Linked DNA regions of Flocculibacter collagenilyticus. The protein of the gene in region 2 interacts with the protein of the main gene of each other region in a pairwise test. Links are inferred from orthologs where the notes say so. Each region holds a gene or a part of one and is shown on either strand. Other genes may lie near its edges.

Evidence for each region.
Region 1: the proteins of typA (region 2) and rlmKL interact in binary tests that used the Escherichia coli proteins (3 or more experiments, as listed by UniProt). The link is inferred for Flocculibacter collagenilyticus from one-to-one orthologs.

Annotation. Positions count from the first base shown.
Region 1 is NZ_CP059888.1:1,654,424-1,666,531, reverse strand. What follows is about bases 3,551-6,523. They hold rlmKL (bifunctional 23S rRNA (guanine(2069)-N(7))-methyltransferase RlmK/23S rRNA (guanine(2445)-N(2))-methyltransferase RlmL), read right to left. Parts: upstream 6,119-6,523; coding sequence 3,983-6,118; downstream 3,551-3,982. Other genes in these bases: HUU81_RS07385 (glutaredoxin family protein), read right to left, coding at 3,750-3,983; uup (ATP-binding cassette ATPase Uup), read right to left, coding at 3,551-3,746. Also shown: HUU81_RS07395 (DUF3466 family protein), read right to left, coding at 99-1,805; more of uup, read right to left, coding at 1,815-3,550; HUU81_RS07355 (cell division protein ZapC domain-containing protein), read right to left, coding at 6,963-7,493; pyrD (quinone-dependent dihydroorotate dehydrogenase), read right to left, coding at 7,603-8,613; HUU81_RS07345 (NAD-glutamate dehydrogenase), read right to left, coding at 8,675-12,108. UniProt on the Escherichia coli protein: Specifically methylates the guanine in position 2445 (m2G2445) and the guanine in position 2069 (m7G2069) of 23S rRNA. Methylation occurs before assembly of 23S rRNA into 50S subunits.
Region 2 is NZ_CP059888.1:3,358,050-3,370,043, reverse strand. What follows is about bases 9,136-11,994. They hold typA (translational GTPase TypA), read right to left. Parts: upstream 11,548-11,994; coding sequence 9,724-11,547; downstream 9,136-9,723. Other genes in these bases: HUU81_RS14920 (class I SAM-dependent methyltransferase), read left to right, coding at 9,136-9,597. In the rest of the region: HUU81_RS14965 (pyridoxal-phosphate-dependent aminotransferase family protein), read right to left, coding at 1-483; HUU81_RS14960 (RNA-binding S4 domain-containing protein), read left to right, coding at 646-876; HUU81_RS14955 (patatin-like phospholipase family protein), read right to left, coding at 906-2,990; yjjX (inosine/xanthosine triphosphatase), read left to right, coding at 3,294-3,836; yjjG (pyrimidine 5'-nucleotidase), read left to right, coding at 3,874-4,557; HUU81_RS14940 (DUF2750 domain-containing protein), read left to right, coding at 4,589-4,960; HUU81_RS14935 (tetratricopeptide repeat protein), read right to left, coding at 5,072-6,025; HUU81_RS14930 (diacylglycerol kinase family protein), read right to left, coding at 6,041-7,678; HUU81_RS14925 (hypothetical protein), read left to right, coding at 7,953-8,672; more of HUU81_RS14920, read left to right, coding at 8,737-9,135. UniProt on the Escherichia coli protein: A 50S ribosomal subunit assembly protein with GTPase and nucleotide-independent chaperone activity, required for 50S subunit assembly at low temperatures, may also play a role in translation.

The DNA.
Region 1 (12,108 bases), 1.7 Mb from region 2 along the record:
CCAATTTAAGTTATCTTATCCTTGGTTAAGTTTACTTATGTTCATGTGCACTGTGCCCCGCCAGAAAAACTGACTTGAGGCACAGTTAAAATGAGCGGCTAAGACCTTCTTCTAAAGCCTAGCGCGCCTAATAATAACAAGCCAAATGGCCAGAATATGCTTGCCCCTTTACGCTCTGTTTGAACATTATCAGGTGTTCCGCATTCTTCTTTTTCGCCATTGGCAATTGGTGTTAGTTTAATGGCACGCAATGTATCAACCATCACTGTGTTACCATCATCGTCTTTAACCACTTCACCTTTTTCGTCTTTTTGTTCAACAGTTACTAATGCTGTTGCTGATATTTCACCATTGTCGTTAATGCCTCGGCCACTCACTATTGTGTAAGGGCTGTCGCACGCTAAAAAGTCGTTTAAGTCTGTAAACGTGTCGGTATTAATATCATATAAAAAGCCGTGACGTCGTCTAGTTACTTGAGTTTGAGTTTCAACTTCACCCTCACCTACTACTTGACCAAGGTTATTGATGGCATGCGGAATACTTGCCGAGCCATTAAAAAAGTCACTAGGAAATGTTGTTTGCTCTGTAGCAATATCGTAAGTGAAAAACTTGGTACGAAAGAACCCATTGACGCGCTTTGAGATATATCCAACAACCGTATTGTTGTCGTTTATGTCAGTGGCTCTACCGCCTGATATATCTGTATGGTCAATAAAATCTAATACTTCACCATTGTTGAATATTGCAGGGTAAGTCAACACTCTTTCTTCACCCTCTACAAACAATGCTGACGAATATCCCACCGCAGTTCCCGCTTCATTTACTGCTAAAGCAACGCTGGTATATTTTGTTGAGCTATCAGCTTCTGGCGTTAATGCCAAACCTAGGTTTGTTGACTCAACAATTTGGTTGTTTTCATCTAGCTTCCAGCGGTAAGCTCTTATTTGGTATGGCTCATCACCAAACGAATTATAAGATAAGTGTCCACCTTTTAAACTCCATTCACAAACAGTCAAGGGAAGTAGGTTCTCATCACAGTTTTCAACTAAAGTAGGAAAAAAGCTGAGCACCGACACGCTGCTATAGCCAACCATGTAGCCGCTATCTGATATATCAAGCACACCAGAATTGCCGCCATGGCTAGTATCTTCAGGCATCACGGGGAAAGCTTCACCATTAACTACATAGAATCCGCGTTTACCAAACTCACTTTCCCACAGTACTCTATCAACTGGATCTGTGTCATCGGTTGGTGTAGTTGTGAACTGAATTTGTTGATATGGATCAGAAGCAAATCCAACAAATATCCCATTATTATTTATCGCTGTAACATAGTCGAACGTGCTATAAGTTAGGGAATTATTCAGAGCAGGCTCTTCCACATCAAAAATAACCTGTTGTTCCAACCCGCTTTGCTTCAAGATGAAAACACTATTATCACCAACTTTTTGTGCTGTTGGCGTATTGTATATGACAGGAGTAGGGTCTAACCGTGTTATTGGGGGCTTTAAATATAATTTAATTGTCGCTAACGCATCCGCGTTAATCGTGCCAGCCTTTACATCTTCTACACTTTCTATACTGGCAATTGTGGCGTTAGTATAATCTAAATTTACATAATCAATCGGGAAGTTAAATCTACCTGATTGAGAGCCAACCATTGTACCGTTATTATTAATATCAACTGCTACACTCTGTGTATGAGTGCTAGTGTTATTTACTTCTGCTACTTGATACACAGCAGCATTGACTGAAAGAGTGACACCACTTAATGCGAATATTGCTGCAATACTATTTAATTTCATGTGTTATACCTAACTACTACTATTTTGTAGATCTTCTAATTCTTCCCATCTGCCGTATGCAAACTCAAGCTTCGACTCACTTTCTGCAAGTTCGTTCAATTTAGCTTGTGTTTCTTCTGAAGATTGTTTGAAAAATTCTGGGTCATTAACGTCTTGCTGTAACGCTTCAATTTTGTTTTCTAGTTGTTCAATTTCAGCAGGTAACGACTCTAACTCCAATTTTAACTTGTATGATAGCTTTTTCTGCTTAGGTGCTGAACCTTTTATCTCTTTATTTACTGGTTTAGTGTTTTCTTGATTTGATTCGGTAAGCTTTTCTTTAGATGAGCCTGTATGAAACTTTTTATGCTCGCTATATCTTAAATAGTCCTCATAGCCACCTACAATCTCTACTAAATTACCATCAGGCTCAAAACAATAGGTATTAGTTACAGTATTATTTATAAACTCTCGGTCGTGGCTAACAATTAATACCGTGCCATCATAGCTATCTAAAATATCTTCAAGTAGCTCTAACGTTTCTACATCAAGGTCATTCGTTGGCTCGTCCAGAATCAACACATTACTTGGCTTTAAAAATAATTTAGCCAGTAATAAACGATTTTTCTCACCACCTGATAACGCCTTCACTGGCGTTCTTGCTCGTAATGGGCTGAATAAAAAATCCTGCAAGTAGCCTAGTATATGCCTTGAGCGGCCGTTAACCATGACTTCTTGTTTGCCCTCGCCCACGTTTTCTTGAACGGATAATTCTTCATCAAGTTGATTACGATATTGATCGAAGTAGGCAACATCTAAATTAACGCCTTGCTTAACTTTACCGCTAGTTGGCGCTAAATCACCCAATAACACTTTAATTAATGTTGTTTTACCAACACCGTTCGGCCCTAAAATACCAATTTTATCGCCACGCATAACCAGTGTAGAAAAGTCAGAAAAAAGCGTTTTATCGTTATATTTGAAGCTAACATTTGTCGCTTCAAACACTAGTTTGCCCGACTTTTGTGCGGTTTCAATGTTAAAGTCGGTTGTGCCTTGTCGCTCAATACGCTGGCTGCGTTCAAAACGAAGCTGCTTTAACGCACGAACTCTGCCTTCATTACGGGTTCGTCTTGCCTTTATTCCTTGTCTAATCCAAGTTTCTTCTTGAGCAAGCACTTTATCAAACGCTGCATTATGCTGTTCTTCAACTTTTAGCCATTCTTCTTTTTGCTCTAGGTAAGTTTCGTAATTACCCGGATAGCTTTTTACAATACCACGATCTAAATCAACAATTCTTGTTGCTAGTGCACGTATGAATGCACGGTCATGGGAAATGAAGAGAATTGCACCTTTAAAATCTTTAAGGAAGCTTTCAAGCCATTCTACACTTGCTACATCTAAGTGGTTTGTTGGTTCGTCAAGTAGCAAAATGTCAGGATCACATACTAACGCCCTTGCTAACGCAACCTTTCTTAACCATCCACCTGATAATGATTCCAATTGGCTTTCTAAATTAAGTCCTAAACGCGTTAATACTAACTTAATTCTAGATTCTAGCTTCCACGCATCAGCAACGTCTAACTCATGTTGAACACGTTCTAATTTTTTTAGGTTTTGCTCAGACGGGTCGTTAACAATTAGGTCATTGATATGATGATAGCGCTTCAGTAATTCAGCTGCTTCAGGTAACCCTTCAGCAACGTAGTCAAACACTAGCCCTTGTGCAGATTTAGGTGGGTCTTGCTCTAATCGCGCTACAGTCAAATCTTTAACGCGGTTAATTTCACCTGAATCTAGCGCCACATCTTTATTAATGACTTTGAGTAGCGTTGATTTACCTGTGCCATTTCGGCCAACAATACAAACACGCTCGCCCTTAGCAATTTTAAACTCAGCATCTTTGAGTAAAGGCGTTGTGCCATATGCTAAGTCAGCATTGGTTATTCTTATTAAATCCATGTTTTATAACTCTAAAAATTCGGCTAACTGACGCTCTGTAAATGGCCAGTATAATCGCAGTTTTTGTTCTTTATTTTCAATCACCGGAATGTGGACACCAAATTCAGCAACTAGTTGATCATCTTTAGCAATATCTATGACTTCAAATATTGCTGCCTGCCTCAGATTGGCTATCAGCTGCCAAGCTTGTTCACATAAATGGCAGCCGTCGGTTGAATACAGTATCTGCGTTTTCATTACACCGTAAGTTCCCAACAATTATGTATTTTGTGGTTGCGCTTGTAGTCCAGTGGTATGGTTTGTTTAGTAATTTCTTTTACATTAAAGCCTGCGTCTTGCAGTGCAGTAATATCCATTTTGAAGTTACGTTTGTTGTTTGAAAATATAATCGCGCCACCCGCCATCAAGCGTTTTTTCAACGTTAAAAGTATCTCTAGATGATCTCGTTGAATATCTAAACTGTCTTCCATTCTTTTTGAATTAGAAAAAGTTGGTGGGTCGATAAATATTAAATCGAAAAACTCATTTGCCTTTTCAATATACTCTAAGCAGTTGGCTTGAACAAATTGATAGTTTTTGCTGTACAAGCGGTTTAACTTAAAGTTGTCTTTGCCCCAATCTAAATACTTTTTAGACATGTCTACCGATGTGACCGATTTTGCACCACCTAAAGCCATGTGTACTGATGCTGTAGCCGTATAGCAGAATAAGTTAAGTACATGCTTACCTTCTGCCATTTTTTGCAATTTGTGGCGCGTAATACGATGATCTAAAAACAAACCTGTATCTAAATAGTCGTAAATGTTAACCCAAAACTCAGCGTTATATTCTTTTACCGCAAAACGCTCGTCACGTTTATCAATGGCAGTATATTGATGGCTACCTTTTTGTTTTTGACGCACCTTTAAACTAACTTTATTAATATCTACGTCAAGTATATTCACAGCAATAAGTAAAGCGTCTTCTAAACGTTTTCTCGCTTTATCCATATCAACTGTTTTTGGTGGCGCATATTCGTTTATAACTAAGTGGTCGGCATAAACATCTATTGCAAAATTATATTCTGGAATATCGCCATCATAAACACGGTAACATTCTATCCCTTCTGACTTAGCCCACTTTCTTACTGGTTTTAAATTCTTTTTAACCCGGTTAGCAAAAGACAAACTTTCTTCAAAATAAATAGGTAATTCTTCAGCATATGGTTTAAGTGTTACTTGGCGTTCATCAAGATAGTAATTTGTTAATACGCAATCTAATGGCCCATTCGATAATTTGTATTCTTTTTGTTTACCTAACTTCACACTGCGCAACACATCTAAATTGCTGGTAAATAACGAAACATTCCAGCCCTTAAAATTGCGTTTTAAGTTAAGCCCTAGATATGCGTGTAAATGAATAAGCTGAGGCAAATCACCTAAACGCTCGCCGTAAGGTAAGTTAGATAAAATAGTGCCGCTATCACCATACACATTATTTGTATCTGCAGCATCGGCAACATTAAACTCAATATATTGTGCAACATCGGCTACGCTTGCATTCTTTCTTGCTTTATCAAGCACATGCGAATTGATATCAGTACCAATTATTTGAATGTTATCAATTGCTTTAGTATCAGCTAGGTCAAAAATTGCTTGTTTTTCTTGCTGAAAAGCTTGCTCGTCAAAGTCTGGGAAGCGTTCAAATGCATATTCATCAACACGAAGATAACCTGGAAAGATATTGGCTGCCATTAGTGCGGCTTCAATTAATATCGTACCTGAGCCACAGCATGGATCAATCAGTGGTTGTGACATATCGTTTATCCAACCACTACGGATCACAAGTGCCGCTGCCAAGTTTTCTTTAAGGGGGGCTTTACCCTGCGCAACACGATAGCCTCGTTGCGATAAAGCATTTCCGGAGAAGTCGCGATAAATGTGCAATTTATTTTGTATTAAGCGCCCTTGAAATACATATTCAGCGCGCTCTTTATCTACGTTTGGTCTTGAACCGCATTTATCTCTGAAGAAATCTACAATGGCATCTTTTATTAGTAAGCCACCAAATAAACTATTTTGTACAAGTTTATTCTTTCCTACAAATTCGGTAGAAAACGTACTTCTTTCATTGAGGAACTTTGACCAATTTATTTTATTTTTTAACGATGCTACTAACTCATCTTTATTTTCAACAGAGTCAACCGTTGCTATTTTTTGCATCACACGCGTTGCTAAACGCGTTCTTAACACGACTTTAAAAGCAACATCTAATTCAGCTCTAAATTCAACTGAGCCTAAGCTAGTTTTATCTATTTCACCACCAAGACGCTCTATTTCGTCTTGTAATAATGATTCAATACCTTTAGATGTTAGTGCGATATAAGATTTCATGATGACTCCAGTATGTATAAGGCGCGAATTATAGCAGGAAACAACAAGAAATTGGCGAGCAATATTAAATACGAACTGATAGATTAAAAATCAAACACGAATATTACAAAACTGTATGAATGCGATCATTTATCGAACGATATTTGAGTAAACAGTCGTTTTTTGAAAAATAATTTCACTTTGGGCTTGTCATAATGATTAATAATGGTAGTATGCACCCCGCTTTAACGGACGCGGGATGGAGCAGCCTGGTAGCTCGTCGGGCTCATAACCCGAAGGTCGTCGGTTCAAATCCGGCTCCCGCAACCAATTCTTCTAAAATGAATTAAAACTTTTAGGGCTTATCATTCGGACGCGGGATGGAGCAGCCTGGTAGCTCGTCGGGCTCATAACCCGAAGGTCGTCGGTTCAAATCCGGCTCCCGCAACCAATTCTTCTAAAATGAATTAAAACTTTTAGGGCTATATCATTCGGACGCGGGATGGAGCAGCCTGGTAGCTCGTCGGGCTCATAACCCGAAGGTCGTCGGTTCAAATCCGGCTCCCGCAACCAATTCTTCTAAAATGAATTAAAACTTTTAGGGCTATATCATTCGGACGCGGGATGGAGCAGCCTGGTAGCTCGTCGGGCTCATAACCCGAAGGTCGTCGGTTCAAATCCGGCTCCCGCAACCAATTCTTTCTATATTTCTTTCTATTCCCCTTTTACTTTACTTAATTAAATCTCATTCTCTATCTTATCGATATTAACTGCAGTACCGCTAACAACCAGATCATCGATGGCTTTAGCTTTTGTACATTATAAAGAATAATTTACCAACGTAATGTGGTTTAAAAAACGGAAACTAAGCAGATTGTTTGGATACACTTGGCGTTAATTGAATATCGTAAATACGATCTATAGACACTTTAATCACATCAAATTGCTTTAACGACTTGGTATCTGATACTTGAAACTGATCTTCAACGATAAGTAACATTACAAAATTCGTACTCGCTTCAAGCACTATACAGGTGGAAAAAGCAAAATCCGAATATAACGCAACCAATAGCGGAATCGCCCGCCTTTGTTGATTATTTACTTTAAAATGCCAACTCTTAGGCATAACAGGTTTATAAAAGCGTTTTACCGCTGTTGCATTTAACGCAGTTTGCGTACAAAAAGCCCGAGACCAAAGATTTAAATTCAACAGCGTATCTTGCAAATAGGTAAAATAATTCGCGTCTTCTACGTTAAACGAGTCATCAACATGAATCTCATTCGTTAGTTGGCAAGATTGATAAGGCGTTAAAAACGCCATCTCATCACTCATGTCCAAAATAAGTGATGAAGAGTGTTTACATAATTGCCAACGCCATTGATTAGTGGGATTCAAACTACTTTCCTAACATTACTTTGCTTAGCATACCGTAATGTATATGGCACTTAGCAACAATACACAAAAGAATATTTTGGAATGAATAAAGCCCAAGCATTACTGATCCTTATAACGAATTAACGATCTGCTTGATCAAGTTCGGCCCTTTATAAATAAAGCCTGTGTAAACCTGCACTAACGATGCACCCGCTGCTATTTTTTCTTGAGCTGCGTGATCAGAATCGATCCCACCTACTCCGATAATTGGCAATGATCCATTTGATAGTTGATTAATCTTTTGAATAACGTTGGTGCTTTTTTCTTTAACCGGTGCACCACTTAGCCCGCCAGCTTCATTTGCATATTGCAAATGCTGAACGTCGCTACGATCTAATGTTGTATTCGTGGCAATAACACCATCAATGTTATTTTCAATTAATGACGATGTAACCTGCTCTACTTGAATGTCATCTAAATCTGGCGCTATTTTAACAAACAAAGGAACTTGCTTATTGTGATGATTAATTAAATCAAGTTGTTCATTTTTTAGTGATGACAGTAACTCGTCTAATGCTTCACCATATTGTAAGTCGCGAAGCCCAGGTGTATTCGGTGATGAAATATTTACCGTAATGTAATCTGCATACGTAAAGACTTTGCGCATACAAGTAATATAATCATCTTTACCCTTTTCGTTAGGCGTATCTTTATTCTTACCAATATTAATGCCAAGCACACCGTTATACTTTGCTTGTTTAACATTAGATACAAGCGCATCAACGCCATGGTTATTAAAACCCATACGATTAATAATCGCATTGGCCTCTGGCAACCTAAACATTCTCGGTTTAGGGTTTCCATCTTGCGGCTTAGGGGTAACAGTACCAACTTCTATAAAGCCAAAGCCCATTGCAGAAAATGCATCAATACATTCGGCATTTTTGTCTAAGCCAGCCGCCAAGCCAACTGGGTTTTTAAACTCGATACCACATACTTCGCGTGGTTTAGCCTCTACCGACTGTCGCCACATATTTTCAATTGGTGTATTAGCAAACCGTTTTAAATTATTAAGAGTAAAATCATGCGACCATTCAGCGTCTTGAGTGAATAGTAACTTTCTGGTTAAGTCGTAAAACATATTTTCCCCTAATAGTAAAAAGCCCCAGCTAATGCCGGGGCTTATTCTAATGATTTTTCAATTAAATAGAAGTGTCGCAGTTATGACTTAATAACATTAACTCACGCAATGCAACCGAGAACTTAGCAAACTCATGGCTCTGAGTTGTTTTAAACTCAGCTAACATGTGATTCCAGCGTTCAAGTAATGACGAGTGCTCTTCAACCCATTGATCAATTAATTCTTGTGCATCTTTTGGATCAGTTTTACTTGTTGAATGTAATACAACAGAGGTTAATGCACGTTGCTGCCAGTCAAGCTCTTCACGATAAGACGAGCGAGCTAATGCCTGCCAATGATTTGCTACTGGTTGATTGGTAATTTGATCCAAGAACCAGTGTAAGTCCATTGTTGCACCTAACTTGAAGTAGATATCAGCAACTAAATTAATATTTCTTTGTTCTAAGTTCGCAATTTGCGCTAAATCCATTACCGAGAACAGGCTACTTAATTGCGAGATTCTACGTGCAATATCTTTTGGCACACCTTCACGTTTTAAGTCTTGCTCAGAGCGTTGTAATTGTGAAACTTCTTGTTCAACCAAGTAATCATCTAAATTAGATGAAATTTCTTTAAACGCAGGAGCGTAGAAATTGATGGTTTCAACAATATCCATCGCTTTATTTCTGTGGCGCAAGAACCAACGTGTGGCACGACGGATAGTACGACGTAATTGGAACAGCATTTCTGTTTGCACAATAGCCGGTATCTTGTTATCAAGATCTTCAATTGCTTCCCATGTTTCTCTAAGCTCAAATATTTCTCGTGCCATTACATAACAGCTAGCAATCTCAAATACTGTCGCACCTGTCTCTTCTTTCATGCGATGCACAAAATTAAGACCCATATCATTGATTATTTCGTTAGCAAGCTTAGTTGCAATAATCTCTGATTTAAGTGGATGCTGAGCCATCTGCTTACTGTACTTTTCTTGTAATTTCTGAGGGAAAGCACCAATAAGTAAGCTTTGGAAATAAGGATGTTCTGTAATTTCGTCAACAACAAACCACTCTTTCATTACCATTTTGCCATATGCAATAAGTACTGAAAGTTCTGGTCGTGTGAAACCTTGGCCTGTTATCGCACGTTCTGATAATTCTTCATCAGTTGGTAAGAATTCTAATTCTCGGTCTAAGTAACCATCCTTTTCCAACTCATGAACAAATCGAATTTGCTCTTTAAGGTGCTCAGGTCCTTTAAGTTGCGTAATTGAAATAGAGTGAGTTTGGCGATAACAGTCTTGTAGAACAACTTCACCCACATCGTCAGTCATATCATATAGTAATTGATCACGTTGCTTACGGGTCATATCACCATCGGCAACTAAACCATTTAGCAAGATTTTGATATTTACTTCATTATCTGAGCAGTCTACACCGCCAGCATTATCAATAAAGTCGGTATTCATTTTGCCACCGTTAGCAGCAAATTCTATACGACCTAACTGAGTAACACCTAAATTACCGCCTTCACCAAATACTTTTGCATTTAACTCGTTACCGTTAACGCGCAATGGATCGTTTGCACGGTCACCTACTTGAGTATCAGTTTCTTTAGTACCTTTAACGTACGTGCCAATACCACCATTCCAGATTAAATCAACATGCGCTTTTAATAACGCTTTGATTAGCTCATTTGGTGTTAGCGATGCTTTTTGTGAGCCAATTAGCTTCTTAATTTCTGGTGTAAGCTTAATAGACTTAGCAGCACGAGAAAAAATACCACCGCCTTGAGAAATTAATTCTGCGTTGTAATCTTCCCACGATGAACGTGGCAAGTTGAATAAGCGCTCACGCTCTTTATAACTGGTTGCAGCATCAGGATTCGGATCAATGAAAATATGCATATGGTTAAACGCTGCGACTAAGCGAATATGCTTTGAAAGCAACATGCCATTACCGAATACATCGCCGGCCATATCGCCTATACCTATACAGGTAAAATCAGTTGTTTGGCAGTCAACACCTAACTCTCTGAAGTGGCGTTTAACCGATTCCCATGCACCTTTGGCAGTGATACCCATTTTCTTGTGGTCATAACCAACGCTACCACCTGATGCAAACGCATCGCCCAGCCAGAAGTTATATTCGTCAGCAATGCCGTTGGCAATATCAGAGAATGTGGCTGTTCCTTTATCCGCAGCAACAACTAAATATGGATCGTCTCCATCCAGTCTTACTACATCTTGAGGGTAAACAACTTTGCCATGAACAATATTGTCAGTAATATCTAATAGACCGCGGATGAAGGTTCTATAACACGCTTTACCTTCTTCAAAAAATGCTTCTCGTCCACCAGTTGTTGGCAGTTGCTTACATACAAAGCCACCTTTTGCACCAACCGGCACAATGACAGTATTTTTAACTTGTTGCGCTTTTACTAAGCCAAGTATTTCTGTACGGAAGTCTTCCATACGATCTGACCAACGCAAACCACCACGTGCAACTTTACCGCCACGTAAGTGAACACCTTCAACACTTGGTGAGTAAACAAAAATCTCGTACTCAGGTAAAGGCTTAGGAACTTCTGGAATTAGCTTAGGTTGTAGCTTAAAAGAAATATACGACTTGAAGTTACCTTCAGCATTCTTTTGGTAGTAGTTGGTACGCAATGTTGCATTTACCATATCAACAAAGCGACGAATAATACGGTCGTCATCTAGGTTTGCAACATTGTCTAACTCTTCGTTAATTTGCTTAAGAAGTTTTTCAATTGTTTTAGGTGAAGCTTTAGTTTTAGGAGAAAACTTGCGCTTAAATACTTCAACAATCAAACCGGCAATATGCGGGTAATTTGCAAACGTGCTTTCAATATAACTTTGGCTGAATGTACCACCAATTTGTCTAAAGTACTTTGCGTAAGCACGAAGAATAGAAGCTTCTCTACCCGTTAAGTCAGACCCTAATACAAGTCGGTTAAAACCATCATCTTCTAGGTTATTTCTCCAGACTTTAGCAAATGCGTTTTGAAAACGAATTTGTGCTTTCTCTAGGTCAAACTCTGCCCCAGAGTTAATCATCATCGAGAAATCAAGTATCCAGTTTACACTTCCATCTAACGTGTGAACTTCTGATGGCGTTTCACCAATAACTCTTAAACCAAAGTTCTCAAGCATAGGTAAAACATCTGAAAGGTGAATAGGTTCATCTTTATGATATAACTTGAGCCTTACAAGGTTATTAGAAAGCTTTTCTTCTTGCGGTTGATAAAAAAGCATCTCAAGTTTGTTGTCATCATTCAGTAGTTCTAATTTATCAATATCGACTAACGATGCTGATGGTAAGTTATCTTCTTTATAACTACGTTGGAATGCGTTTGAGTATTTGCGAGCAAGCTCTTTGCCTGTAGCTTCACCAAAAGATTCAAGTAATGCACTGTGTAATTTATCATCCCAAGTGCGCGCAGCTTCTCTTAAGTTATTTTCAATATCTTTCACATCAATTTCTTTATTATTAT
Region 2 (11,994 bases):
AATAGCACACAACGTTTGTGCGTCTGATAATGCACCCGTTGATGTTTCGGCATGAACAAAAGCAACAATTTTAGCATCGGTATTTTCTTTTAATGTTTGTTCAAGCTGATCAGGGTTGACCGCGCGCCCCCATTCTCCTTCAACTAGCACAGCTTCACCACCACAACGTTCAACGTTTTCTTGCATGCGATGGCCAAATACGCCGTTGATACAAATCACTACTTTATCGCCGGGTTCAACCAAGTTAACAAAACATGCTTCCATACCCGCAGAACCGGGTGCAGAAATGGCTAAGGTCATTTCATTTTCAGTTTGAAAGGCATACTTAAGTAAGTATTTCACTTCATCCATCATATTGATAAAGAGAGGATCTAAGTGACCAACCGTTGGACGAGAAAGTGCATTAAGGACTTGAGGAGAAATATCAGATGGACCTGGCCCCATAAGAATTCGACGCGGGGGATTGAATGAGGAGATGTGCATAGATGTGTCCTTATTATCGGTAATAATCAATAAATGTTGAGATGTAACCATATTAGCAAGGAATAAAATAAAAGAGGGAAATAACGCCCATTCGTTTAAATGATTTAGTAGAATGCTGAGTTAACACGCCTTAATCATTACAAAGAACTTAAGTTGATAACTATGACTGACACTACGAAAGTTGAGATCCATACCGATTACATTGAGCTTAACAAGCTATTGAAATTTGAAGCCATCGTGGCAAGTGGCGCTGAAGCTAAGCAGGTTATTAGCGCAAAAATGGTAATAGTAAATGGCCAGATTGTTGAGCAAACACGTAAAAAAGTGTTTCCGGGAGACATTGTCGAAGTGCAGGGGCAACTATTAGAAGTTGTAGCACAAACGGCATCTTAAGTTATTGTTTTTCGTAATATCACATGTGCTTAGCCTTTTGTTAGTTTTAATGCGTCGATCATGGTGTTGGCGGCTTTAAAGCCTAAGGCTCGGTATGCTTCATATTGCATCTCATCAAAAAACTGATCAGAAGTTGGTTGCTGTGGAAAGCGCGGGTAGCCTTTTTTATAGCTATAAATATCTTGAGACAGGCCATCTATCAAGGTGGGCTTAATCACGATTAGCGTGCCAGTGGTAGGTGATGAAGCCGCATTATTTTTGGATGCATGATAAGTAATTTTAGCCACAGCAAAGGCGCGTGTTGCAAGGTTGATTCCTAGCTTGTTTTTATCTTCGTTTGGTAATGTGTCCTCCAACGGGTACTCAGAACTAAATTGAATGTTAGTGTCGAAGTCAAGGCGCGCTTTTTCAATTAAATTACCTAAATCTTCAAACTGGTAATTAGGATCTGCACCGCCATCTGTGGCAATAATTAAAGGGCATTGGCGTCTAATTAGTTCGTATACTCCTGTATTTTCGAAATGGCCGCCATCTGTTAACTCAATACGTGAATTTTTTTCAGTAAACCCACTGCCAAATACTCCTTTTAACCCGGGCAAAAAGTAATTGGGTATTTGCCACAACGGTGCTTTATTTGGGTGCGTGGCCCAAAAGCCTAACCGAATATTTAAAAAACCCATTAAAAACGAAACGACAATATTGCGAGTGATACCATGTCCAGCCACGCCTGTATGAGGGTTGACAGCTGCGCCAGATATCGCCATTGCTGTTGATAGTGTCATTTTATTGCCCATATACTTAGCGGTCTTTTGCCAGCCGGTGGCGTTACTGCCACACCGTTTTGGCGATAAAATAAAATTATCACCACCGCGTCCTCGGTATTTAGCATTTTTCGAATTCGTAAGCACTAATGTGGTATTAACAATATGGTAAGGTTTGGTTTTTATATCGCTGAGTTTAAATTTATTCGCATCGGTTGCAGGGCGCCAACGATACATATTCTCTTCAGCGCTGTTTGCTTTTAATGGTTCGGCTTGTGGCATAAACGCTTCCATTAAGCGGTCACGGTACATTCTATGTAGCGACACATTATTTAAATTAACCAATAAACCTACTACAAGTGAAAACCCCAGAGTCCAATACCATAACTTAGGATCAGACTTAATGGCGATAACATAACAGAGGAGTAATATTGCTAAAATCATGGCTGCCGCAGCAATGAATGCGATAAGTTCACTGTGTTTGCCACTTTTTTCTGAACCATGAATTTGTGCTTTCACATTTAGCAAAGCCGTTATACTACTGCCGCCAATAGTCAGTATTGAAATCAATACGCTCTCGCTTTTTGAGTCGACGATAAGTTTATCAAGTAATTCATGAAGAGTAGGCAACAGCGCAATTACAACAAATAATGTGGCAAGCATTAGTAAAATGCCTTGTATTACTTGCAATGTTAATCGCCACAAATACGGTTTGCCAGCGGCGCTATGTAGCCACGACGACAACAAGGTATATACTGAATAACTGATTGATAAAAAACAGAATAATGCCAATAAGCAAATTGCAAGTAGTCCAAACATATTGATTTGGTTATAAATTAGGTCGATTGTTGAGCTGTCGCTGGTAAGTTCGTTGGAGACGAGCAGAGGTTGAAACCAGCCATTGAATACTGCTAATTGTAAGAGCGCAGTAGTAAGAGGAATATATACTAATAAAGAAAGCAGCAGGGTGCGTAAAATAACACTAATTAATGCAGAGGTGTTTAATAACTGAGTAGGAGTAAGGTAATTGGCATTTTGTCTAATAAAATTAAACATCACGCCATCTGAGATACCTTGCTGTTTTGCCCAAGTTACCGCTGCTCCACTATAGCCACCACCAGAAACAGTAGATAGATAATCAAGACAATCATATAACTTGCACGTTTTTAGTGCCCTTAGCACGCCTAGCGTAAATGCAGCAGAGCGAATACCGCCGCCGGAAAGAGCAAGCCCAGAAGGGTATTGTTTATTACCATTCAGATGCAGGGAAGAATTAGCCTGATTGTTATTGAAGTCAGCCAACTCTTCTTTATTTAAATTGGCCTGAATCAGATCGATATTTTGCGGTTCCATTGCTTGTGATCCTTTAGCTCCATATTTCCTATAAGTTTAGGACGGAATGCTCGAAAAACAAGCAATGACAGATTGTTCAAGGTGTGTAGGATCATATAAGCCATACAATATGACTTTCGCTAAAAGAGCTGCCAGATATATAGCTTAGGTAGTCAGTCCCGCACTATGCCTAAATCAAATGCTCAATTGAAGCGTTAATCTGGTAGAATCTGGTATGGTATACGCAACCTAGATGTGATTATTGATATGTGGCACATAGCGCCCAAGAAGTGACAGTCTCAATCAGTTTATTGAAGGTGAAAAATGGAAAGGCAGCAAATTAGTATTGTGGTGGGTTCTCGAAACCCTGTAAAGATAAACGCAACTCAGCAAGCATTTAGTGATCACTTTCCTGAGTGTGACATTATCTGTAAAGGAATAGATGCGCCTTCAGGTGTTGCTGCTCAACCTATGACAGAAGCTGAAACATTGCTTGGTGCGCAAAATCGCGTGGCATTTTGCCAAGCGAATGCAGCGGCGGACTATTATGTTGCGATAGAAGGCGGCGTAGAACATTTTTCATATGGTGTAGCTGCATTTGCATTTGTTGTTATTACCAATCACCAACAATCATCTGTTGGTAGAAGTTCAAACTTACCACTGCCACAAACTGTATATCACCAGCTTGATACAGGTATAGAGTTAGGCAGTGTGATGGATAAATTGTTTAATACTAACAATATTAAGCAAAAAGGTGGAGCCATGGCCTTGCTCACAAATAATCGTGAAACCCGCCAAAGTACATACACACAAGCATTAACCTTAGCGATGGCACCATTTTTACATCGCCAATTATTTAACCAATAACATGTGTGCTTATTAGCACTAAAACCTAGGATATTGAATGAAGTATCAGTGGATTTTATTTGACGCAGACGAAACCCTATTTCACTTTGATGCATTTAGTGGGTTGAAGCACTTGTTTAATCAGTATGATGTGACATTTTCGGCGCAAGACTATAATGAGTATCAGCAAACCAATAAGCGATTGTGGGATGAGTATCAGAATCACACCATTGATGCTGCGCAATTACAACATACACGCTTTAAGATTTGGGCAGATAAACTAGGTGTAGATACTCAAGTATTAAACAGTGGTTTTTTAAATTCGATGGCAGAAATTTGTGCTTTACTGCCAGGCGCTGGTGAATTACTTAGCTCACTATCTGGAAAAGTAAAAATGGGCATTATCACTAATGGGTTTACTGATTTACAGCAAATACGCTTACAGCGAACTGGCTTAAATAAAATGTTTGAGCATATTGTGATCTCTGAACAAGTTGGCGTCGCGAAGCCACATATCAATATTTTTGAGCATGCCTTTAAGCTCATGCAGCACCCAGAAAAAGACCAGATACTGATGGTAGGCGATAATCCTCATTCAGATATTAAAGGGGCAAATAATGCAGGCATTCATTCATGTTGGTTTAATCATCGCCAAGAACCAATGCCTGAAGGCATTAAGCCGCACTATCAAGTAACTAGCTTGGCTGAGCTGCAACAACTATTACATGCACCGACTAGATAAAATAATTTATGCACATTAAAAGGGTTACCCAATGACAGAAAAAAATAACCAAACGCCTGAACTTAGCGCGTTTTTAACCACAGTAAAAGAAACACAGCAAATATGGGCATTACAAGAACCCGTAAGTGGCGATTGGGTTATTGTAAGCTCGGTAGATTTTGAAGATACAGATGTAATGCCATTGTGGTCATCTGAAGAGCAAGCAAAGCTACAGTGCACCGAAGAATGGAAAGATTACGCTCCAGCCGTCATTTTATTGCAAGACTGGTTCGAATTTTGGATTGAAGATTTAGCTGAAGATGGTGTGATGATAGGTATAAACTGGCACGACGAAGCAAGCTATCAAGAAATAGACTTGGCTGATTTTTCCCAACAACTCGCTGATGTTGAAGTGTTAAAATAATTTAATTGCTTAAAAGCGCGAGTAAAGCCAGTGCCATGCAAACAACGTTATAATTTAATCAAGCTGTTTGCATGGACTGAGACTTAATCAGCCTCAGTAATGCAGATCTTTCTATTCTTTATCTACTAATAGTTGTTCAAACCGCTCTGATCCTTTTAAATGCTCAAACGATTTCTCAATAAGTATTTCTTCTCGTAATATTTCTGAAAGCTGAATGGCGATTTGTATATCGTCGATTGCATCGTTGATATTGCCAAGCTCGGCATTTGCACAGGCTCTTTGCCAAAAAGCAAACGAGTATTGACTGTCTTTATCAATTGCTTGGTTAGCTAAAGAGAGTGCCCACTTTTTCTCTCCCATATCGAGTAATACATCAGCTTTATAGGCGATTGCTTCAACTTCATCAGGGCGTAATTCAAGTATTTGGTCATAAATATGAATTTTTTCTTTATCACTTTTTTCAAGAGCGGCACGCATCCAAAGTGAATGAATTTGGTTTGTGATGGAGATGTTTTCTTGGTTTGCGAGAATTTGTTCTGAACGCGATTTCATCTTGTTTTCTATTTCACTTAATCGCGCTTCATATACTTCTGTCAGTGTGGATAGCTTTTCAGACGTAATGGTTTCAATGGTTTCACGCATATCTTTAAGTGAACGCCAACCCATAATAACCAATATTGAAGCGGCGGCAGTGATGATATAAAAAATCACGTTAGTTGTATCTGCGGTGTATCTAATGGCGCGATCAGAAGCTTCAAGTTTAGCATCGGCAACACGGTCTATTACTTCGGCGCGCAAATGCTGTTGTTCCTGCCTTAGGTTTTTTAAGTCATCCAAAATATAACGCTCAATAAAAGGTTTAAATAACGGCTCTTTAAAGTCGGGCTGCGCCACTGCTGGAGGAGTTTGCTCGTTATTCGTTTCAATGTGTTGCGAGTTGTATTGCTTGTTCTCTTTTTCTGCTATAGGTGCTTGCTCAGCAGTTTGTGCTTGTGTGGAAAATATATGAAAACAGCACATCATTAAGAATGCAACATGGATGCTTTTAACTATGGTATTGGACATTTAGGGCTCTATTATTTATTCGTTTGTTATAATGTTGTCTGGAGGGGCTACAACTTTTAAAGCTTGAGGAGCAATTCTTATTTCAACCTCGTCGCTTGAAAATTCTTCTCCGTCAATTACATAGTCTAACTTGTCTTGCGCTTTAATACGAATGCTAGATGCTCGGGTATGATTGGTGACATTATTTAAAGGCTGTTGGGTGAGCCCTTCAATCATTAATTCAGCTAAGCCGATAAAGTGTTGACCGCCATTTTCACTTGGCGAAAGCCATGTAATATCTAAATAGCCATCTTTTAGGTTAGGCTCTCCAGCACCTTGCGCTAATAGTGTGGTAAAGGGGGATGCATTGGCAACAACGAGGCTTCCCGTGACTATTTTCTGTTCAGGTTGATCGTCAATTTGTATCGTTAAATCTAGCTGTTCATTATTACTAATTGCCTGTAATAGCCCTTTGATGTACGCAAATTGGCCTAATAAGTCTTTTTGTTCACGAGTAGCAAACTCAATCATTTTTTGTTCAAAGCCAATACCGACCAATAGTAATACTATTTTATCGTTGCAATATCCCACATCAATCGTATGAAGATGTCCTTCTTTAATGCTTTGGCAGGCACTAGCGATAGGTGCCAACTTAGATTTTGTACCCCAAAGAACATGGCTGAGCGCATTGGTCGTGCCGATAGGAATGATGGCCAGTTTTGTTTTAGTATTCGCAACTTGTGAAGCTACTTCAGAAACGGTGCCATCACCGCCACAGGCAATGACTATTTCTGCACTGTCTTGTAATGCTTGTTGAGTTAATTCAGTCGCGGTGGTATCTAAATCTGTTAGCTTGATGGTTAAGTCTAAGTATGGAGAAAGCTCTGCAACAATTTCCTCTTTATGAATATCCCATTTACCACCACCAGAGACTGGATTGGCAATTAACCATACATTTTTTGTAAGTTTGAAATCTTCACTGTTGCGATATTTTTCAAACTTCTTCAATTGCTTTTTATTTAGCCCCGCTGTGCGACGTACCTCTTTAATTTGCTGCATAACTTGATTAAACGTTTTGTCTTCTTCTTTGGCGAGTAAATAGGCGGCTGCCATTAATACTGAGCGACCTCTACCCAGTGCGCAATGCACGATAACGTTTCGGTTATGGCTAACGTGTTGATGGATCCAATTAATGCCTTGTAAAAGTTGGGCTTTTGTTGGGGTTGAGTGATCGAGTACGGGGATATTTAAATAATCAATATCTTCGTCCGTTAAGCTCCAATCTAGCGAATTAAATTCCGCTGTGACATCCAGTACACCGCCAATTTCTAGAGATTTTAGCTCTTCAATATCAGAAGGGAATAGGCGACAGGCAACAAATAAGTGTTCATCAATTTGTTGAATAGCAGGCACTTTATCTGTTTTTCTTGCCCATGAGTTATATAACTGACAACCGATAAAAAAAGGAAAAAATAGCCAGCGAATATAAATTGGAATTGTGCCATCTTCACGCTTTCTAAAGATGCTTGCACTATTTAATTGATAAGCCGAATAGACTAGTAATAGTGAAGCGCCAATCCAACCGACAATAAATTGAGAGAAAAAAGTGTCGAAGTACCCCAGTGAAAGAATGCATAGCAATCCGAAAATAAGATAAAAATTTATTATAATCATGTAATTGCCTTTATTGAACTGGATTTAAGTGAAGTTACAGCTTTGCATCCAGTCTAGTACAAATGATTTAATAATCAACATGTTAAATTTATGGCACTGTTACCTGAAAAACGTTAGTACAATAGGTTAACGAGAAAATATTCATTAATGATGAATAAATACATATTTAGTTCCTAAAATAGGTTTGCTTTCAACGTTTTAACTGGTTAAAATATGATTAGATTGTATTTTGTAAAAAAATATTTCATTGTCTCTTATTGGATTTGGTCGTGTTATGTCGTTAAAGTTCTATGCCTGCTGCTGGCTAGCTATCATCTTAATATTTTCATCTAAATCGCAGGCAACAGAAAATGCGCTCAAGCCTCAAGTTAAGCAACAGCCAAGTACGTTAATCTTTTCACACATTCCATTTGCCGATGCAGTTAAAAACTATGCGCCTATAATCAGGGAAGCTTATCAAGATATCGGTGTAAAGGTGCAACTCGTCGAGATACCTGGGATCCGAAGTGTAAATACGAAAAAAGCAAAAGAGTATGATGGTGCATTAATGTTACTGAATACCTCTGAAGATCTTAATTTATCATTTATTCGAGTGCCAGTGGTGCTTAGCGAAGTAAACATGTTTTTGATTTGTGCAAGCCATGTGTGGTGCAGCGAGAACATCTTGCATGATGAAACTAATGTGATTGGGGTGGTGAAGGCGAGTACGGCATATCGATTTTCAGAAAACTATCCAATTACCAAATACCTGATAAATGATTATGCAGTGTTGAAAAAAATGCTGTTACGAAAACGTTTTAATTACTTCATTACTTACCAAGATAGGTTTGCATTATATCAAGCTCCAACTAAATATCGTGCCATTAACTTATCTTCTTCTCCTATGTATTTATATCACTATATTCACCAAAAGCATCACAAGTTACTTCCTAAAATAACCGCTGCGTTAGCAAATAGAGTCGGCAAGCTTAAGCAATACTCTGTGGTTCGATGAATGCCAAAAGCTAGGTAAAAACTATGATATCCTTACCTAAATCGGTTCATTATTTTTTGTCTATATGTATATAAATCCAAACTGGCGAGTTCTTACGGTAGGTGACGGAGACTTGTCATTTTCATTGGCGTTGTCGCAACAACAATTATGTCGAGAGTTAGTTGCTTCGATATATGATAACCCTGATCAATTAATCGAAAAGTATGGCGAAGATCAGCATTTAAGTGCGCTGCATAAGCAAAATGTTTCTGTATTAACAGCGTTCGATGTTACCAATGAAGCTTGTTGGCATAGACTTGATAATACTAAATTTGATCTCGTTATTTTTCAGTTTCCGCTACTACCGGGATTTACCAGTAAGCAAGCTTATCAGTCGCAGTGCAATAAGTTGGATGTAAACACCTTAAACCGCCGCCTTCTACGCACCTTTTTAATTAATGCTGAACGCTTTGCATTAGACAGGCATGGGGCTCAGTTATGTTATATCACCTCTAAAGATGTTAAACCCTATAACGAGTGGGATATTGAGCGTTCGATAGCACAAAAAACAGCGATGAAGTATGTAGGGCTAATGGCATTCGATGCTAGTCAATTTATTGGTTATCAGGTCCGTAATGTGGATCGAAATAAATATGTAAAAGATACCAGTGGTAAAACTTACGTATGGACGCGAGAAAGCAATCAGCAATTGGAGCCGAGCTTACAATTAACAATCACGTCATCGCAAAAACGAGAGTTAATGGTTGACGAACATAATAGTGATAGCTGCATAATATGCAACGCAGGCCCGTTTCAATCGGCGAAAGATAAGCAAGCACATTTAAATACGAATAAGCATAGCAGGTTACAACGATTTGATCAGCTTTGGCGAATGGAACTTGCGTGTAGTGATTTAGACGGTAGTGAAGAAGGGGAAGGTTGCTAAGTAGCTAGGACGGTGATGAAACTTTAAAAAGTAATACGATTTAAATTTAATAGGTGACATTTTTGCATTAAAACAATACATGGCTGCGAAAACACAGCCATGTATTCATCGGTTATTTATATAACCTTATTTTGCTTCGCGGCTTGCACGCTTACGTTCATTTTCAGTAAGTAACTTCTTACGAATACGAATGCTTTCCGGTGTAACTTCAACAAGCTCATCGTTATCAATAAACTCTAGTGCTTGTTCAAGTGACATTTGAATTGGTGGCACAAGTGTTTGTGCTTCATCAGTACCAGATGCACGTACGTTGGTTAGCTGCTTACCTTTCAATGCGTTTACAGTTAAGTCATTATCGCGGCTATGAATACCAATGATCATACCTTCATAAACTTCAACACCGTGACCGATAAATAAACGACCACGCTCTTGCAAGTTAAAGAGTGCATTGGTTAATGCTTTACCAGTAGCATTTGCGATTAATACACCATTTTTACGTTGACCAATTTCGCCACCTTTGTGTGGACCATAGTGATCAAATGAATGGTACATTAGGCCAGAACCAGATGTCATGGTCATGAAGTCAGTTTGGAAGCCAATTAATCCACGACTTGGAATAGTAAAGTCTAAACGCATACGACCTTTACCGTCTGGTGCCATATCGGTCATTTCAGCTTTACGTAAACCAAGCTGCTCCATTACTGAGCCTTGGTGTTCTTCTTCAATATCAATTGTTAGGTTTTCGATAGGCTCTTCAAGTTGACCATCTACTTCACGTAAAATTACTTCTGGACGCGATACGGCTAATTCATAACCTTCACGACGCATGTTTTCAATAAGGATACCTAGGTGTAATTCACCACGGCCTGATACGCGGAATTTATCTGGATCAGGTGTTTCTTCAACGCGCAATGCAACGTTATGTACTAACTCTGCTTGCAAGCGTTCAAGGATATTACGTGAAGTTACATATTTACCTTCTTTACCACAGAAAGGTGAATTGTTAACTTGGAAAGTCATGGTTACCGTTGGTTCATCAACTGAAAGAGGTGGTAACGCTTCAACAGCGTTTTGATCACAAATAGTGTCAGAAATTTTCAGTTCGCCCAGACCGGTGATTGCAATTATATCACCAGCAGTAGCCGTAGTTACTTCATGGCGGTCTAAACCTAAGTAACCTAATACTTGGCCAACTTTACCATTGCGTGTTTTGCCGTCAGCACCTACAACAGTTACTTGTTGATTCGTTTTTACACTACCACGCGTAATACGCCCAACACCAATTACACCTACATAAGAGTTATAATCAAGCTGTGAAATCTGCATTTGGAATGGACCTTCTGCATCAGCGTCTGGTGCTTCTACCTGCTCGACGATAGTTTCGAAAAGGGCAGTCATATCTTCTGCTGGTTGATCTGCTTCGTGAGAAGCCCAACCATTCAAAGCTGAAGCATAAACAACTTGGAAGTCTAACTGTTCATCAGTTGCGCCTAAGTTATCGAACAAATCAAATACTTGATCCATAACCCAGTCAGGACGTGAGCCAGGCTTGTCGATTTTGTTAATGACAACGATTGGTTTTAAACCTTGTGCAAACGCCTTTTGTGTTACAAAGCGCGTTTGAGGCATAGGGCCTTCCTGTGCATCAACTAATAATAATACAGAGTCAGCCATTGACATTACACGCTCAACTTCACCACCAAAGTCGGCGTGTCCTGGTGTGTCTACAATATTAATGCGGTAGTCGTTCCACTTTATGGCAGTATTCTTAGCAAGGATCGTGATACCACGTTCTTTTTCAATGTCATTTGAATCCATCACGCGCTCTTCAGCTTCGCCACGGCTCTCTAACGTGCCTGACTGCTGTAATAGCTTGTCAACTAAGGTTGTTTTACCGTGGTCGACGTGCGCAATAATTGCTATGTTGCGTAGATTGTTGATATCACTCATTTATTTCTCACTCATGTACCATTTTAAGGCGTGCTTGGTGGTTCAAACTGGGTTAGCAAATGCAATTGCTAATTTGCCATGAAAACCTTTAACAGCCTATCAACTGTTAATTTAGGGCGCGTATTGTACAGGTAAAACCGACAAAGGGCTAACGAAGTTATAGTATATTTTTGTTTATTTTTTACGCTAATTCGTTAATGCGGTAAAAGTGATTGTTAACGCAGGTTTTTTCAAGAAAGTGAAGGGCGAGTTAAGAATGGAAATATTTGAAATCTGTACTAATTTTTATGTTACGTACTTTATTGTTGCACGGTTTTGGTGCTTACTATATTTAGTGGTGCACTATATTGGTGCAGTGGGTGTGTGATATTTTAAGGGGTGGAGTCAACCTATTGATAATTAAATAAAATATATATTGGCGTGGTATTCGCATAGAGAAAACAACTA